4 regions of the Leisingera coralii genome follow, and region 3 is predicted to be linked to each of the others. Evidence: riboswitches for the same ligand, from Rfam matches in the RefSeq annotation. Region 3 holds a riboswitch; each other region holds the start of a gene.
The links. Region 3 has a riboswitch for cobalamin ahead of ACFMBG_RS09410 (DUF1636 family protein). Riboswitches for the same ligand answer to the same signal wherever they lie in the genome.

Region 1 (4,203 bases), on a different contig from region 3:
GGCGCCGCTGGACACCAGGCGGCCGCCGCGTTTCAGCAGCTTGAGCATCTGCGGGAAGCCTTCTCCCGCCACGTTGTCGACAACGGCGTCCACGGTTTCCCCGCCCAGTTCCGCAAGCAGGTCGCTGCCCCGGTCCAGGATTACGTCCGCGCCTAGCTGCCGCAGCTGATCCATCTTGCCCTGGCTTGTGACCGCCGCCACCCGGGCGCCGCGGCGTTTGGCCAGCTGCACGGTGGCCGAGCCAACACCGCCGGAGGCGCCGGTCACAAGCACCAGCTCGCCAGCTTGGACGTTTGCGCGGTGCAGCATGTTTTCAGATGTGCCGTAGGCGCAGGGGATCGTCGCCAGCTCCTCGTCCGACCAGGCGCAGTCAACGGGGAACACCTCGGTGGCGGGGACTTTGACATATTGGGCAAAGGCGCCGTCAAAGTCCGAGGCCATCCAGACGTTGTCCATCACGCCGTAGCCATTGGGGCGTATGCAGGGGCGCACCAGAACCCGCTTGCCGGTTAGGGCCTGACTGGTGCCTGGGCCGGCCGCAACAACCTCGCCGCAGCAGTCGGTGCCCTGGATCAGGGGGAAGGGGGTTGCCTGGTTCCAGCCGCCGTCGGCCTTGTGCTCAGCCTGGGTTTCCTGGTGGCCGGCTGCCGCGGCGGTGTCCGTTGTCACGCTGGAGGAATACCACCCGAGCCGGGTGTTGATTTCGGTGTTGTTCACACCGGCGGCAAGAACCCGCAGCAGAAGCTCCCCCTCTGCGGGCTCCGGGATCGGCACGGGTTTGTACTCGAGCTTGTCATAGCCGCCGTTTCCGGTGGTCACGACGGCCATCATGGTCTTAGCGCTGCTGTCTGTCTTTGGTCCGGGCATGGGCGGCCCTTTCTGGTCACGCGGGGTTGGTGAAAGGTCTTGGAATACCGGGCAATTATTGCCCGCGGGGCAGGGGCCGCGGCAAGAGGTGAATTCCGCGGCACGGCCCGGCGCGGCCGCTGTTCCCCGCCTGCCGAATCGGTGCGTCTGGCCGATTCGGAGGCAAAGGCGCCGCAGATCAGTGCTTTGCCGCAAACAGACTGGCGAGTGCCGGTTTGAGATTTTGCGCCGGAAGCGGGCTTGGAGCGGGGATAATATGCATGTCTTTTTCCGGTTTTGGCGGGTCGGATTTGTCTCCGCCGATAGCCTGGGAATAGGGCAATTTCCGCCTCAGCAAGGTGCCGCCCTTCGGGGCGGAGAATTGGGAAGCTGGTGAAACTCCGGCACTGCCCCCGCAACGGTGACCCCGGGCAAGGCATGGCAAAAAACCACTGAAGCCAATGGCTTCGGGAAGGTGCCAGGCCCCGCCGCCGAATGGCCCCGGGACAGTCCGGAAACCAGCCTTGCCCTAAAAACGTCAACCGCGGGCGGCGGCGGGGCGGTTGCAGGCGCGTGGCCTGCAATCTCTCCATCCATGCCCGCAGCCAAGCCAACCTGCCGCGGGGATGCGGCAAAGGAGAGAAGCAGATGCTTCAGGACAGCGACATTCTGGCCAAACTGGTGGCCCGTCAGAAAAACTATTCCCTGGAACAGGCGTTCTATACCGATCCGGGCGTTCTGGATCTGGACATGCGGCAGATCTTCTACCGCGAGTGGCTGTTTGCCATTCCTGCCTGCGAGATCCCGAAAGCCGGCAATTTCGTGACCCATCAGGTCGGCGCCTACAACGTCATCATCGTGCGCGGCACCGATGGCCAGGTGCGCGCCTTCCACAATGCCTGCCGCCACCGCGGTTCGGTTGTGTGCAAGGCGAAGAAGGGCAATTCGCCCAAGCTGGTCTGCCCCTACCACCAGTGGACCTACGAGCTGGACGGCTCGCTCTTGTGGGCGCGCGACATGGGGCCGGATTTCGATGCCTCCAAGCACGGGCTGAAGCCGGTGCACTGCCGTGACCTGGCCGGGCTGATCTATATCTGCCTGGCGGAAGAGGCGCCGGATTTCGACGCCTTTGCCGAGGTCGCGCGTCCCTATCTGGAGCCGCATGACCTGGCCAACGCCAAGGTCGCCTATGAAAGCTCGATCATCGAGAACGGCAACTGGAAGCTGGTCTGGGAGAACAACCGCGAGTGCTATCACTGCGGCGGCAACCACCCGTCGCTGTGCCGGACCTTCCCGGAGGATCCGTCCGTCACCGGCATCGAAGGCGGCGAGACCCCGGCGCACCTGCAGAAGCACTTTGACCGCATCGAAGGCGCGGGCATCCCGGCGCAGTTCAAGATCGACGCGCGCGGCCAGTACCGCGTGGCGCGGATGCCGCTCAATGAGGGCGCCGAGAGCTATACCATGGACGGCAAGGCGGCGGTGGCCAAGAAGCTGGGCCGGGTGCCGTTTGCCGATGCGGGCACGCTCCTGAAGTTCCACTACCCGACCACCTGGAACCACTTCCTGCCGGATCATTCGATTGTGTTCCGCGTCACCCCGATCAGCCCGACCGAGACCGAAGTCACCACCAAGTGGCTTGTGCACAAGGATGCGGTCGAGGGCCAGGACTATGACCTGAAGCGGCTGACCGAGGTCTGGGTCGCGACCAATGACGAGGACCGCATCGTGGTGGAGGACAACCAGCAGGGCATCAACTCGCCCGCTTATGAGCCCGGCCCGTACTCGGAAATCCAGGAAAGCGGCGTGATCCAGTTCTCCAACTGGTATGCCGGGCACCTGACCCGCGCGCTGACCGGCCGCCACCTGATCGCAGCGGAGTAAGCGCATGGGACTGCAGGCCAACTTCGAGACGCTGGACGAAACCCTGGCGTGGAAGGACGACGAGATGCTGGAATGCGTCTCGGTCGTGCCGGAGGCGCCGAACACCGCCACCTTCAGCTTCCGCGCGCCGTCCGGCGCGTGGTTCAAATACCAGCCGGGCCAGTTCCTGACGCTGGAGCTGCCGGTGCCGGGCGGGACTGTCTGGCGGACCTATACCATCAGCTCCTCGCCGTCGCGGCCGCTGTCGATCTCGGTGACGGTGAAGGCGCAGGCGGACAGCATCGGCACCCGCTGGATGCTGGACCACCTGAAACCGGGGATGTTCCTCAAGGCGTCCGGCCCGGCAGGCGTGTTCACCCTGCCCAAGCGTCCGAACGGCAAGTTCCTGTTCATCTCTGCAGGCTCCGGCATCACGCCGAGCCTGTCGATGACCCAGTATCTGTTCGACCGCGGCCAGTCGCCCGACGTCTGCTTCATCAACTGCGCCAAGCGCCCCAGCGAGATCATCGCGCGGCGCCAGCTGGAAGGCATGGCGGCGCGGGTGCCCGGTATCAAGCTGCATTTCGTGGTGGAAGAGGACGATCCCTATCAGGTCTGGACCGGCTACCGCGGCCAGCTCAATCAGATCATGCTGGGGATCATCGCCGGCGACTACCTGGAGCGGGAAGTCTACTGCTGCGGGCCGGATCCGTTCATGCAGGCGGTGCGCGACATGCTGAACGGCCTGGGCTTCGACATGGAGAACTACAACCAGGAGAGCTTTGGCGCGCCGGTGGAGACCGAGGCCGATGCGCCGGAGCTGGACGATGTGGTTCCCGAGGAGACCGCGGCGGCCGAGATCACCTTTGCCGCGTCGGGCGTGACCGCAAACTGCACCGAGACCGACACGGTGCTGGCGGTGGCCAAGGCGTCGGGCCTCAACATCCCGTCGGGCTGCACCTTCGGCATCTGCGGCACCTGCAAGGTCAAGAAAACCGCGGGCGAGGTGCATATGGTCCACAACGGCGGCATCTCGGAAGAGGATGTGGAGGCGGGGTATATCCTGGCCTGCTGCTCCAACCCGATCGGCCGGGTCGAGGTCGCGATCTGACCATAAAAGATCTGGCCATAAAAAGGGGCGCGCGCCGGTGTGGCGCGCGCCCTTTTCTTCTTTCAGCCCCTGATCAGGCTTCCAGTGCCAGCTTGTGCACGTGGATTTCATTGATCGGGTGGCTGTCGGCGCCGATCACACCCGGGCGGGCGTGGCGGTAGAGCGACCGCCAGTAGGGCTGGATGATGGTGCCGTCGTCACGCAGGAACTTCTCGATGTTCTCCATGTGGCCGCGGCGGGTGTCGGCGTCGGCAATGGCCGAAGCGGCTTCCAGCATGGAATCGAACTCGGCGCTGGCCAGCCCGGTTTCATTCCAGGCAACGCCGGTCTTGTAGGCCAGTGTCAGCACCTGCACCCCCAGCGGGCGGTGGCCCCAGTCGGTG
Region 2 (4,203 bases), on a different contig from region 3:
AGATCATCCGGCGGCTGCTGCGGGCGCCGAACCTGACAACGCTCAAGGGCACGCTGATCGCGGTGCCGATCGTCAATGCCTTCGGCTTCATCAACCACTCCCGGTACCTGCCCGACAGGCGCGACCTCAACCGGGTGTTTCCCGGCAGCGAGCATGGCTCGCTGGCCTCGCGCCTGGCGCATCTGTTCATGACCGAGGTGGTGGCCCGCTCGGATCTCGGCATCGACCTGCATTCGGCGGCGATCCACCGGACCAATTACCCGCAGATCCGCATCTCGCCCGATAACCCGCGCACGCAGGAGCTTGCCGGGGTCTTTGGTGCGCCCATCGTGATGCAGTCGCCGCTGCGCGACGGCTCCCTGCGCGGCGCGGCCAAGGAGATGGGCAAGGATATCCTGCTCTATGAGGCCGGCGAGGGCCTGCGCTTTGATGAGCTGTCGATCCGGGCCGGGCTGGCCGGAATCCTGCGGGTGCTGCGGCACATGGGCATGGTGCCGGCCAAGGGCATTTCCAAACCCAAGTCGCAGCCGCAGTTCTGCGCCTCCAGCAAATGGCTGCGAGCGCCGATGGGCGGGCTACTGAGGGTATACAAGGACGATGGCGAACTGGTCCGGCAGGGGGATCTGATGGGGTCGGTGTCCGACCCTTTCGGCGAGCAGGACGAGGACATCCTGGCGCCCTTCGACGGGCTGATTGTCGGCCGCGCGGTGATGCCCATCGTGAACGAAGGCGATGCCGTGTTCCACCTGGGCCGGGTCCGCTCGGTCGAGAAAGCTGAGGATTCGGTCGAGGACCTCAGCGCCCAGCTGGAGGACGACCCGATGTTCGACGAGGATGAGATCCTGTGAGGCTCTTGCGGGCGCCGAAGCCGGCGCCTGCTGCCCGCAGGATCAAACCTTCAGCCGGCTGAGATCCGGCCAGACGACGGTCACGCTGGGGACCGGGCTGCCAAACACATCGAGCTCCAGCGCTCCGGCTTCCGTGCCCTGCAGCCCGGCGTAGAACGCCCGCGCCTTTTGATTGGATTGGAAGACCGTCAGCGACAGGCTCTGCCGGCCTTGCGCCAGCAGCTGCCGTACCGCCGCCCGGAACAGGGCGCTGCCAGTGCCGAGGCCGTGTGCGGCGGGGGAGACATGCAGATTGTCCAGGTACGGTTCCGGCCGGCACCAGACTGCGCAGAAGCCCAGCAGCTTGGCAGGTGTTCCAGCGTGTTCAGCCAGCAGAAGGATGTCCCCCGGCTGCGGCTGGTAGGCCGCCCATTTCCGCAGCAGCTGCTCCCGGATCCCGCCCTCCAGCCGGGCTTTCGGGAACTCTCCGGCATAGGCCGCCTGCCAGCTTTCCGCGTGCAGGGCGGCGATGCGCGGCAGGTCGGCCGCGGTTGCGGGCCGGATTTGAAAAGCGAGTTGTGCCATGCGGCGCAGCAAACACCAAAAGATTGAGCCGCTCAATGGGCGGTTGCCGCGGCGTCCGGCGGGCGCGCCCTTTTCAGGGGATTTCCGCGGCGGCAGCAAGTTTTTCTTGCCGCAACGAAAGCGATGCGCTACGCGCGCTTCACCGGTCCCGCAAGGGCTAAGAGGGAATCCGCGGTGCCTGCCGGGCACCAACCGGAACTGCCCCCGCAACTGTAGGCGGCGAGTGCTGAGCCATCGCGTCACTGGATCCCAGCGGTCCGGGAAGGCGGCCCAGACGATGACCCGCCAGTCAGGAGACCTGCCGGTATGAAACCGAAGCACACCGGGCGGGGTTGTCCGGGGAGGTTGCCGGCAGGATGCGCCACCGCTATCAGGTGCCGCATGTGGGGGCTCAGATCCTCCGCCTTGCCGGTCAATGCCCTTTCACCCGTTCTCCGGTCATTGACACATGGAGATCGACTATCATGTTTCTGCGTTCCGGCCTGATCGGCCTTTCCTTCACCGTCGCGGCCCAGGCCGCGGCAGCCAGCGAGAGTTTCCCGCTGACCATCGAAAACTGCGGCCAGTCCGTTACCTTCGAGGCGCCGGCGGCGTCCTCCGTGACCGTTGGGCAGGCCGCCACCGAAGTGCTCTATGCGCTGGGGCTGGGCGGCAAGGTGCTGGGCACCTCGGTCTGGTTCAACGATGTTCTGCCGGAATATGCTGAACTCAATGCCAAGGTCGATCGGCTCGCCGACAACGATCCGAGCTTTGAGAGCGTGGTGGCCAAGCGCCCCGGTCTGGTTGCGGCCCAGTATGAATGGCACGTCGGGCCCGAAGGCGTGGTCGCCAAGCGGGAGCAGTTCCATGACCTTGGCATCCCGACCTATGTGATGCCTGCCGATTGCGTCGGCAAGGACAACACCACCGGTGGCGACGGCACCCGCACCCAGATGTTCACCACCGAAAGCCTGTACCAGGGTATCGAGGAGCTGGCGGCGATCTTCGGCGAGGCCGAGAAGGGCGCTGAGCTGGTCGCGGACTACAAGGCGCGCGAGGCCGCGGCTGTTGCCAAGGCGCAAGAGGTTGCGCTGGATGACGCCTCGGCCGTGTTCTGGTTCTCCTCGCCTGAGCTGGAGAGCGACCCGTTTGTGGCCGGCCAGAAGGGCGCGCCGGGCTACATGATGCAGCAGCTGGGCCTGCGCAATGTCATCGAGACCGACGAGGAATGGCCGACCGTCGGCTGGGAAACCATCGCCAAGGCCAATCCGACGGTCATCGTGATCGCCCGCATGGACCGCCGCCGCTTTGCCGCCGATGACTACGAGAAGAAGCTGGAATTCCTGCGCACCGATCCGGTCGCCAGCCAAATGGATGCGGTGAAGAACGGCCGCATCGTGGTGATGGATGCCCAGGCGATGGACGCGACCATCCGCGCGATCCCGGCGCTGGAAGATCTGGCCGCTGAACTCAGCGCGATCGGCAACGGCGAATGAGCGCAGCCGCCGCACTAGCATGGCATGGCTTCCGGGGCGCTTGCCTGGCTTTGCCGGTGCTGGCAGCGGCGGTACTGGCAGGCGCAATGATCGGGGAAACCTCGCTTGCGCCTGACCTTGTCCTGTCCGTTCTGGTCAACAAGCTGGCCGGGGCGGGGCTGCCGGTGGACCCGGTGGATCAGGGCATCATCTGGAGCTACCGGCTGCCGCGGGCGCTGGTGGCCGGGGCCTGCGGCGCGGCGCTGGCGGTGACCGGCGTGGTGCTGCAGGCGCTGCTGCGCAATGCGCTGGCGGACCCCTATATCCTTGGCATTTCCGCCGGCGCCTCGACCGGGGCGGTGGCGGTTACCATTGCCGGGCTGGGCGGCGGTGCCTTGTCGCTGTCCTTCGGCGCCTTCAACGGCGCGTTATTGGCCTTTGGCTTTGTCGCCATTCTGGCGCGGGCCGCCGGGGCAGGCAGCAGCCGGGCGGCGGCGGCGCAGATCGTTCTGGCGGGCATCGCCGGCTCGCAGCTGTTCAATGCGCTGACTGCCTTCATCATCGCCAAATCCGCCAATGCGGATCAGGCCCGCGGCATCATGTTCTGGCTGATGGGCAATCTCAGCGGCGTGCGCTGGCCGGACGTGTGGCTGGCGGTGCCGCTGGCACTGGCGGGCTGGATGACCTGCCGGTTCCACGCGCGGGCGCTCGACGCCTTCACCTTTGGCACCGATTCCGCCGCGGCGCTGGGCATCCCGGTGCGGCGGGTGCAGGTGGTGCTGATCTTTGCAACTGCGCTGATGACCGCGGTGATGGTGTCGATCGTCGGCTCCATCGGTTTCGTCGGCCTGGTGATCCCCCATGCGGCGCGGTTCCTGGTCGGCCCAGGGCATCGCAGGCTGATGCCGGCCGCGGCGCTGACCGGGGCGGTGTTCCTGATCGGCGCCGACATCGTGTCGCGGATCATCATCCCCGGCCAGGTGCTGCCCATCGGCGTGGTCACCGCGCTGATCGGGGCACCGGCCTTTGCCATCATCCTGGTTCGCGGGCAAAGGACGGCGCGATGAGGATCGAAGCCCGCAGCCTGTCCTTCTCGGTGCGCGGCAAGGCGCTGCTGTCCGATGTGTCGCTGGCGGTGCAGCCGGGTGAGACGCTGGCGCTGGTCGGGCCGAACGGCTCCGGCAAATCGACGCTGATGCGGCTTCTGGCGGGGCTGACCAAGCCCTCGCAGGGCGAAGTGCTGCTGGCGGAGCAGCCGCTGGCGCGGCTGTCGCGCCGGGAAGTTGCCCAGCGGATCGCCATAGTCGAGCAGCAGGCCGACACCGCAGAGCGCATCA
Region 3 (4,203 bases):
CGCCATAGGCCGCGTAGCCGCGGGCGCGCAGCTCTTCGATCAGCGCATCGACCGGGGCGGTGTCGGCAGCGGTGAGGTAGGAGCGGTAGAAGCTCACCAGCACCAGCGGTTTATCCTGCGGCGGCAGGTCGGCCAGAACGCCCTTGGCCGGGTCATAGAAGCCGTGTTCGGGAGTGGTTTTGAGGCCGATCACGGGTCCTGCGTAGAGACCAGCGGCGAGCGACAGCTGGGCGAGGGCGGCCTGGGCCGCCACCGCACCGCCGGCGTCGCACAGGGATTGCAGGCGGCGCAGGGTGGAGACGGGCAGGGTCGAGAGCTCATCCAGCCGCGCGTCCTCGCGCCCGTCGGCGGGCAGGATGGCAAGCGCGATCCCCTTGCGCCGGGCGAGGTCCTGCAGGGTGGCCAGGCCGTACGACCAGTAGCTTTCGCCGCCGATCAGGCGGACCAGGACGCCCTTGGCGCCCTCCAGCGTCTGTTCCGCGTAGACATCGACCGACAGCGGGTGCTTGAGCGCCACCAGGTTGGCGAGGCGCAGGGAGGGCAGCTTGCCGTCTGCCCGGTGCCAGCCTGCTGCAAAGGCGCCGAGATCGCTGTCGGAGAAGGACAGCACCACAAGGTCCGCGGGCGTCTGCCCGAGGTCCTGCGGGGTATCGGTCTCTTCAAGGCCGTGGCTTTCGCGGAAGACGACGTGCATGGGTCAGGCCTTTGTATTCTGGTAAGCAATGGGCGCTCTGAGGGCTGCGCCCGAGCCTGGGAGGGTGCGAATGCGCCCTCCCATTTTGCCGGAGGCAAACCTTTGGTTTGACGGGAGGGTCGGGCGCAGCCCGGCCTGCGGCCGGGCACTGTCATCTGAATTGATGCGCCAGACCGGCATCAGCTTCAGGCCCCCAGCTCGGCGCGGATGGCCTGTTCGTCGATGTCGTCATGCTCGGCAATGACCACCAGGGCGGTCTTGCGCGGCTGCGCGCCCCAGGGCTGATCGTATTGGGCGCGCAGGCGCTCGCCCACGGCCTGAACCAGCATCCGCATCGGTTTCCCCTCCACCGCGACATAGCCTTTGACGCGCAGGATGTTGCGCTCGCGGGCGAGTTTCACGATGGCATTCTGCAGCGCTTCCGGGTCGGAGACTTCGCCCATTTCGACAACGATGCTTTCAAAATCGTCATGCTCGTGGTCGTGGTGGCCGTCGTGATGGCTGGGGCGGGCCTCCAGATCGTCCTCGGCAGCGGCGCCCAGGCCCAGGATGATGCGCGGGTCGATGACGCCTTCGCTCATCGGCAGGATCGGCAGCTTGCGCGGCGCCTCGGCCTCGATCACCGCGCGGGCCTTCTCGACGCCTGCGTCGCCGGCCAGGTCGGCCTTGGACAGAAGCACGATGTCGGCGCAGGAGATCTGATCCTCGAACACTTCGGACAGCGGGGTCTCGTGGTCGAGGCTCTCATCCGCTTCGCGCTGGGCCTGCACGGCGTCCAGGTCAGGGGCGAACTGGCCCTTGGCGACGGCTTCGGCATCGGCCAGCGCAATCACGCCGTCAACGGTGATGCGGGAGCGGATCGCGGGCCAGTCGAAGGCCTTGAGCAGCGGCTTGGGCAGGGCCAGGCCGGAGGTTTCGATCACGATGTGATCGGGTTTTTCCGGCAGGTTCATCAGCTGCTCGATGGTGGGGATGAAGTCATCCGCAACGGTGCAGCAGATGCAGCCGTTGGCCAGCTCCATGATGTTCTCCGCCGGGCAGTTTTCATCCGCGCAGGACTTCAGGATGTCGCCGTCGACGCCGGCGGTGCCGAACTCGTTCACCACCACGGCCAGGCGCTTGCCCTGCGGGTTCTGCATCAGGTGGCGGATCAGGGTGGTTTTCCCTGCGCCCAGGAAGCCGGTGATTACAGTGACGGGGATCTTGTTGAGGTCGCTCATGTTTACTCCTCGGAGAAGAACTTGGCCGGCGGGATGCGGGCAACGGATTGCTTGCGGAAGGTTTGCGGGCGTTCGCGCCAGGGCACCACGCCGTCGGCGGTGGCGGCGTAAGCCGCGGCGCCTTCCAGGATTTCGGGGACATGCTGGTCCGGGTCGAGGTCGCCGTAGACATAGGTCCAGCGCTCCTCGCCGCCGACCAGCGCAACGGCGCAGCCGCGCTTGCAGGAGGACAGGCATTCGACACCGCGCAGACGCACGCCTTCGGGCATTCCGGCCTCTTCCAATGCGGCGTGCAGGATGGCGCCGGGGCGGGCGGCCTCCGGGTCGGCGCCCTCGCGGCGGCAGGTGAGGCAAACGGTCAGCGTGACCGCTCCCGGGGTGCTGGCAGCTTTGCCTGCCATATCGTCAGCCATCGGCGCGTCTCCTGTCGCGGCAGGGCGTGCGGGATGGCCAGAAAGGGGCCGCCTCGAACCAGCCCCTCACCCGGTTGCAGAACACCCCGTCTGCCCGTTGATCTCGTCGTCGCTGGCAGGTCTCCCGGCTTGCGGATGCCAAGGCGTTTGCCTTGCCGGCCATCCTGCCTTCCCGGGGTTTTCCCAGTGGCATGGCGGCCTCATCCGGTCACGGTCGCGGGGGCGGCTGTGCTTCGGGTCTCCAACGAAAATTGGCGGCCTTCACATTCCCTCTTCGCCTGCTTTCGCAGGAACCAGCGAAACCCCCTTGCGCTATCGCGCCCTTCTTTGTCAAGACATGGGGTCAAACAGCTGGAGAGCCCCCATGAGCGAAAAGTCTGAAACCGGCATCTCAGAGGAAGAAGCCGCCCGTCATGCCTCCAAGATGGCCAAGAAGAAGGCCGCGCGCGACAGGATGATGAAGACCAAGGAGGGCGAGAAGGGCCTGATCATCGTCCACACCGGGCCGGGCAAGGGCAAATCCTCGTCGGGCTTCGGCATGATCATGCGCTGCATCGCCCACAAGATGCCCTGCGCCGTGGTGCAGTTCATCAAGGGCGCCTGGCAGACCGGCGAGCGGACGCTGATTGAGGAGAACTTCAGCGATCTCTGCCAGTTCTATGCGATGGGCGAGGGCTTTACCTGGGAGACACAGGACAAGGCCCGCGACATTGCCGCGGCGCAGAAGGGCTGGGAGAAGGCCAAGGAGATGATCCTGGACGAGCGCAACACCATGGTGCTGCTCGACGAGATCAACATCGCGCTGCGCTATGAGTACCTGGACCTGGAGGAGGTGCTGGAGTTCCTGGTGGAGCACAAGCCGCCGATGACGCATGTGGTGCTGACAGGGCGCAATGCCAAGGAAGAGCTGATCGAGATCGCCGATCTGGTGACCGAGATGGGCCAGATCAAGCACCCGTTCCGCGCCGGGGTGAAAGCGCAGAAGGGCGTCGAGTTTTAAGCTGAGGGCGTAGCCTGCCTGGGTAGGCGCGAATGCGCCTGCCGGGGGGGCAGGCAGGCGCAGCCCGGCGGTGCCGCCGGGCAAAACACTTTTATGCGGCGAGCTGTGCAGCCTTGCCTTGGATGTAGGTATCCACCGCTGCGCGCTGGGTCTCATCCAGCCGCAGGCCCAGCTTGGTGCGCCGCCACAGGTAATCGTCGCCTGCGCGCACCCATTCGCGGGCAATCGCCCAGTCGAGCTCTTGCGCGGTGATGGTGGCGCCAAAGTCCTGGCCCAGATCGCCTGCGGTTTTGGCGTCTCCCAGCACCTCCCAGGCCTCGGTGCCGTAGGCGCGGATCATCCGGCCCGCCCAATAGGGAGTCAGGAACCGATAGTCCGCGGCCAGCTTGGACGTCAGCTTTGCCACATCCTCCACCGGGAAATCGCCGCCGGGCAGGGCCACGCCTGCGGTCCAGCCGGCGGGCAGCTGCGGGAACACCTCTCCGATCTTTGCCAGCGCCGCCTCGGCCAGCTTGCGGTAGGTGGTGATCTTGCCGCCAAAGACATTGAGCAGCGGCGCCTGGGCCTGATCCAGCGTCAGCACGTATTCGCGGGTGGCCGCGGTGGCGGAGCTGGCGCCGTCGTCATAGAGCGGACGCACGCCGGAGTAGGTCCAGACGATATCCTCGCGCGTCACCGGCTTTTCGAAGTATTCCGATGCAAAGGCCACCAGATAGTCCTGCTCGGCTTCGGTGCAGACCGGTGCGGTGTCCGGGTCCGGGTGGTCGGCGTCGGTGGTGCCGATCAGGGTGAAGTCCTGCTCATAAGGAATGGCAAAGATGATCCGCCCGTCGGTGCCCTGGAAGAAATAGCAGCGGCCGTGGTCGAACAGTTTCG
Region 4 (4,203 bases), on a different contig from region 3:
GTAAGGGCTGCCGCCGCATCGCCGCGCAGGATCATGTCCATCAGGTCCAGAACCCGGCCGCGGTCGGCGAGGCCCAGCATGGCGCGAACCTGATCGGCGGTGGTCTCTCCGGCGCCGTGGGAGATTGCCTGGTCCAAGAGCGAAGTCGCATCCCGGGCAGAGCCCTCAGCCGCGCGGGTAATGAGGGCCAGCGCGTCGTCTGCAATCTCTGCGCCTTCGGCGGTGGCGATCTTGCGCAAGAGGGCGATCATCACCTCCGGCTCGATCCGGCGCAGGTCGAAGCGCTGGCAGCGGGACAGAACCGTCACCGGCACCTTGCGGATCTCGGTGGTGGCGAAGATGAACTTCACATGCGCGGGCGGTTCCTCCAGCGTCTTCAGCAGCGCGTTGAAGGCGGAGGTCGACAGCATGTGGACCTCGTCGATGATGTAGATCTTGTAGCGCGCCGAGGCGGCGCGGTACTGGACCGAGTCGATGATCTCGCGGATGTCGTTGACGCCCGTGCGCGAGGCGGCGTCCATCTCCATCACGTCGACATGGCGGCCTTCCATGATCGCCACGCAATGCTCGCATTTGCCGCAGGGATCGGTGGTGGGGCCGCCCTGGCCGTCCTCGCCGATGCAGTTCATGCCCTTGGCGATGATCCGGGCGGTGGTGGTTTTGCCGGTGCCGCGGATGCCGGTCATGATGAAGGCCTGGGCGATGCGGTCGGCGGCAAAGGCGTTTTTCAGCGTCCGCACCATCGCGTCCTGGCCCACCAGATCGGCAAAGGTTTCGGGCCGGTATTTGCGGGCCAGAACCTGGTATTGGGATTGGCCGGTGCCGCCGGTGGTGCCGCTGGGGATGTCGTTCATGGTGTCTCGTGCCGGATTCGGTGTGCGGGGCGCCCGCGTTGCGCGCAGGGTATTGAAGCGCAGCCCGTTCGTCCACCGCAGAAGGCAGCATTCGCGGGGCTGCAAAAGCGCTTTGGCATTGTGCGGTTAGCGGCTAGGCTGCGGGCAAGGGGACGTGCGGGGGAAACGCAGGAACGCAACGGCTAGGGAGGCGGTATGCGATCTGATGAAACCTCTGAACCAGCGGCGCAGGACAAGGCGGCGCAGGCTGGGCTGACCATCCACGCGCTGTCTGCGGGCGGCGGCATTCTGGCGCTGTGCCGGCTGCCCGGCGGCGAAGGCGATTACCGCAGCGACCTGATCCAGATCTATCAGTGGAAACCGGGGCTGGTGATCTCGATGACCACGGAGGCGGAGCATGCCGCGGCCGGGGTGCCGCGGCTGGGGATCGACATTCAAAGCATGGCGAGCCGCTGGCTGCATCTGCCGGTGCCGGATTTCAGCACGCCGCAGCCCGGGGTGGCGGCGAAATGGGCCGCGGCCAGCCGGTCGGCGCGGCAGGCGCTGGCAGGCGGCGGCCGGGTGCTGGTGCATTGCCGGGGCGGCTGCGGGCGCTCCGGCATGGCGGTGCTGCGGCTGATGATCGAATGCGGCGAGGAACCGGCGCAGGCGCTGGCGCGGCTGCGCGCGGTGCGGCCCTGCGCAGTGGAGACCGAAGCGCAGATGCATTGGGCCTGCGCGGGGCTGGCGGCAGGTTAGGCCTTATTCTTATTCAATCTTACGCCCGGCCGGAAGGCCGGGCAGCGCCCGTCCCGCCCCCACCGGGGCGGGCGCTGCCCTCTGTGTCCGAAAGGAGAGCCTGAAAACTCAGTTCACAGCGCCATCATCTGTTCTGCCTGCCGCGCCTTTTCCGTTTTCGGCAGCGCCTCCATCAGCGCGCAGGGGCGGGCGTCCAGGCGGGAGGCGGCAAAGCCGGTGCCGTCGCGGCTGAGGATCGCGTCGGCAAAGCGGTCCAGGCCCTCGCGCGGGGCGTCCCCGGCGACACCGCAGAACAGCCGGATCCGGTCGTGGCTGGCCACGAACTGCGCCGGGCAGTTGCGCGGGCAGCCGTCCAGCGCGGTGGTGCCGGTGATTTCGAAATCGTCCTGAGTGAGCGGTTTGGCCTTGGTCATTGCCTCGGCCAGCTTGGCGATCATCCGCTCCGCCGCCGGGCAGGGTTTGCCCAGGTATTTGCAATCCGTTGCCGCATAGAAATGCGTCTGGTCTGTCCACATCATGTCTGCGCCCTCCGCGCGTGGTGCGGGGGTTTGGGGGACAAGAGACCGGATGAAAGACGGAGTGCCTCCGCCGCAGCCATCAGACCCTGTCCGGACACCCCGCCCGGGTTCGAGTTACACGTTCGATGGCAGGTCTCCTGACTTGCGGGTCGATGCTTTCCCGATCCTTCCCGGCCTCTTAGGGGGCCAGTGGCTCTATCGGGGTCGCTCGCCGCTTACAGTTGCGGGGGCAGTCGCGGACTTGGCCTTGCCTGGGGCGGGGCCGCACCGTGTTCCCTTTTCATCCCGGACACAAGATTCTGTGGCGCGGGAACCATCACCACAAGCGGTAGCGGTTGGTTCCCTGAGTCGTCAATCGGTTTTCTGCAGCTGCATCTGGGTGTGCAGGGCGCGGATCACGTCGGAGTCGCGCCGCACCCGCGCCAGCTGCCAGCCGCCCTGCAGCAGGATATAGAAGTTCTCCGCGGCCGCGCGGGCCTCGTCCTTTGGCAGGCCCAGGCGCCGGGCGTGGCGGGCGGTGGCCGCGATCCAGCTTTCGAACAGATCCGCGGCGTGCTGGCGGAAGGCGTCGTTTTCCGGCCCGGCAAACAGGGTTGCAGAGACCGGGCAGCCGCTCCACTTGCCTTGCTTGTCGAAGAGTTTCGCGAGCTTGTAGCAGACCGTCTTGGCGCCGGCCTGGAAGCTGGGGGCCGGGTCGAAGGCGGCGTCGATCAGCGCCAGCATCTGGTCCGAGGCCCAGGTGGCCGCCGCCAGCGCGAGGTCGGATTTGCCGTTGGGAAAATGGTGGTAGAGCGATCCTTTCGGCGCTTCGGCGGCGGCCAGCAGCTCTGCCAGGCCGGTGCCGGCGTAGCCCTTGTCCCGGAACAGGCCGGCGGCAGCGCGGATCAGCCGCTCCCGGGTCGGGGCCGGGCTGCCGGGAGGCGGGCTGGCTGTCGTCACGTCATTCATGGCGGCAGCTTGACAGCATTAGACCAAATGGTCCAGTCATGAATTGGACCGATTGGTCTAGGAGGCAGTCATGCTGGACAGACACGCAGAACATACCGCCGGTTTCCGGGAACAGGAGCTGTGCTTTGTTTCCGGGACGGGGGAGCTGGCAGGGCGGCTGTACCACCCGGACGGGCCTGCCCGGGCGGCGGTGGTGCTGAACGGCGCAACCGGGGTGCCGCAGCGTTTTTACCGGCATTTCGCGCGCTGGCTGGCGGCGGAGCAGCAGATCGCCTGCCTGACCTATGACTACACGGATTTCGGAGACTCGGCGCGGGAGCATCCGCGCCGGTCCAAGGTGACGATGGCCGATTGGGCGCTGGCGGATCAGCCCGCTGCCCGGGCCGAAATGCGGCGGCACTATGCGGGCGTGCCGTTGTGGGTGATCGGCCATTCGCTGGGTGCGATGCTGATGCCCCTGCAGGACGATCTTGAGGACGTCGCCCGCATGATCGTGGTTGCGGGCGGCTTGGTGCATCACCACGATCATCCCTGGCCCTACCGCGCGCTGGCGCTGGCTTTCTGGTTCGGCCATGTGCCGCTGGCGGCCCGTGTTCTGGGCTATCTGCCCGGGCGTGCGGTGGGGTTCGGGGCCGATTTGCCGGCAGGGGTCTACTGGCAATGGCGGCGCTGGTGCACCACCCGGGGCAGCTATCTGCCGGAGACAGGGCAGGGCCTGCCGCAGCCGCGCTGGGCAGAGACCGGCATCCCGGTGGATCTGTTTGCGCTGGCGGATGATGACGTTGTGCCGCCGCCGGCCGTCTGGCGGCTGGGCGAGGTCTTTGGCGGCGCAGAGCAGCGCCGGACAGTTCTGGCGCCGCGGGAGCTGGGGCTCAAGTCTGTCGGCCACCTGGGGGCGTTTGCCCGCAGCAATGCCGCCCTGTGGCCGCATCTGCTGCCGCAGGCCTAGGCCTTCAGTCCGGGCGGCGGCAGCGGCTCAGGCGGGGCGTTTCAGCCGGTCTTCGGTGTTCTTGGCGAATTCGGCCAGGCGGAGCTTGAAGCGGCGGGTCAGGTTGCTGCGTGCCAGTTTCAGGGATTGCACCAGCAGACGACCGGTCAGGCTGGAGGGCGTCAGCTTCAGCTCTACAGACATCCGGGTCCGCTGC

Region 1: another riboswitch for cobalamin. It lies ahead of ACFMBG_RS16660 (aromatic ring-hydroxylating oxygenase subunit alpha); the one in region 3 lies ahead of ACFMBG_RS09410 (DUF1636 family protein).
Region 2: another riboswitch for cobalamin. It lies ahead of ACFMBG_RS11185 (ABC transporter substrate-binding protein); the one in region 3 lies ahead of ACFMBG_RS09410 (DUF1636 family protein).
Region 4: another riboswitch for cobalamin. It lies ahead of ACFMBG_RS02870 (hypothetical protein); the one in region 3 lies ahead of ACFMBG_RS09410 (DUF1636 family protein).

The regions. Positions count from the first base shown of each region.
Region 1 is NZ_JBHUPT010000054.1:24,012-28,214, reverse strand. Features, by position in the region: gene ACFMBG_RS16665 (alcohol dehydrogenase family protein) at 1-867, opposite strand, end outside; cobalamin riboswitch at 1,187-1,387, shown strand; gene ACFMBG_RS16660 (aromatic ring-hydroxylating oxygenase subunit alpha) at 1,495-2,730, shown strand; gene ACFMBG_RS16655 (FAD-binding oxidoreductase) at 2,735-3,820, shown strand; gene ACFMBG_RS16650 (ABC transporter substrate-binding protein) at 3,894-4,203, opposite strand, start outside.
Region 2 is NZ_JBHUPT010000029.1:79,831-84,033, reverse strand. Features, by position in the region: gene ACFMBG_RS11195 (succinylglutamate desuccinylase/aspartoacylase family protein) at 1-848, shown strand, start outside; gene ACFMBG_RS11190 (GNAT family N-acetyltransferase) at 891-1,412, opposite strand; cobalamin riboswitch at 1,539-1,732, shown strand; gene ACFMBG_RS11185 (ABC transporter substrate-binding protein) at 1,877-2,887, shown strand; gene ACFMBG_RS11180 (FecCD family ABC transporter permease) at 2,884-3,933, shown strand; gene ACFMBG_RS11175 (ABC transporter ATP-binding protein) at 3,930-4,203, shown strand, end outside.
Region 3 is NZ_JBHUPT010000023.1:39,193-43,395, forward strand. Features, by position in the region: gene cobN (cobaltochelatase subunit CobN) at 1-694, opposite strand, end outside; gene cobW (cobalamin biosynthesis protein CobW) at 880-1,914, opposite strand; gene ACFMBG_RS09410 (DUF1636 family protein) at 1,917-2,327, opposite strand; cobalamin riboswitch at 2,425-2,640, opposite strand; gene cobO (cob(I)yrinic acid a,c-diamide adenosyltransferase) at 2,692-3,327, shown strand; gene glpD (glycerol-3-phosphate dehydrogenase) at 3,419-4,203, opposite strand, start outside.
Region 4 is NZ_JBHUPT010000006.1:40,344-44,546, forward strand. Features, by position in the region: gene ACFMBG_RS02860 (DNA polymerase III subunit gamma/tau) at 1-854, opposite strand, end outside; gene ACFMBG_RS02865 (protein-tyrosine phosphatase family protein) at 1,050-1,592, shown strand; gene ACFMBG_RS02870 (hypothetical protein) at 1,706-2,110, opposite strand; cobalamin riboswitch at 2,221-2,443, opposite strand; gene ACFMBG_RS02875 (TetR/AcrR family transcriptional regulator) at 2,462-3,058, opposite strand; gene ACFMBG_RS02880 (alpha/beta hydrolase family protein) at 3,129-4,007, shown strand; gene ACFMBG_RS02885 (SRPBCC family protein) at 4,035-4,203, opposite strand, start outside.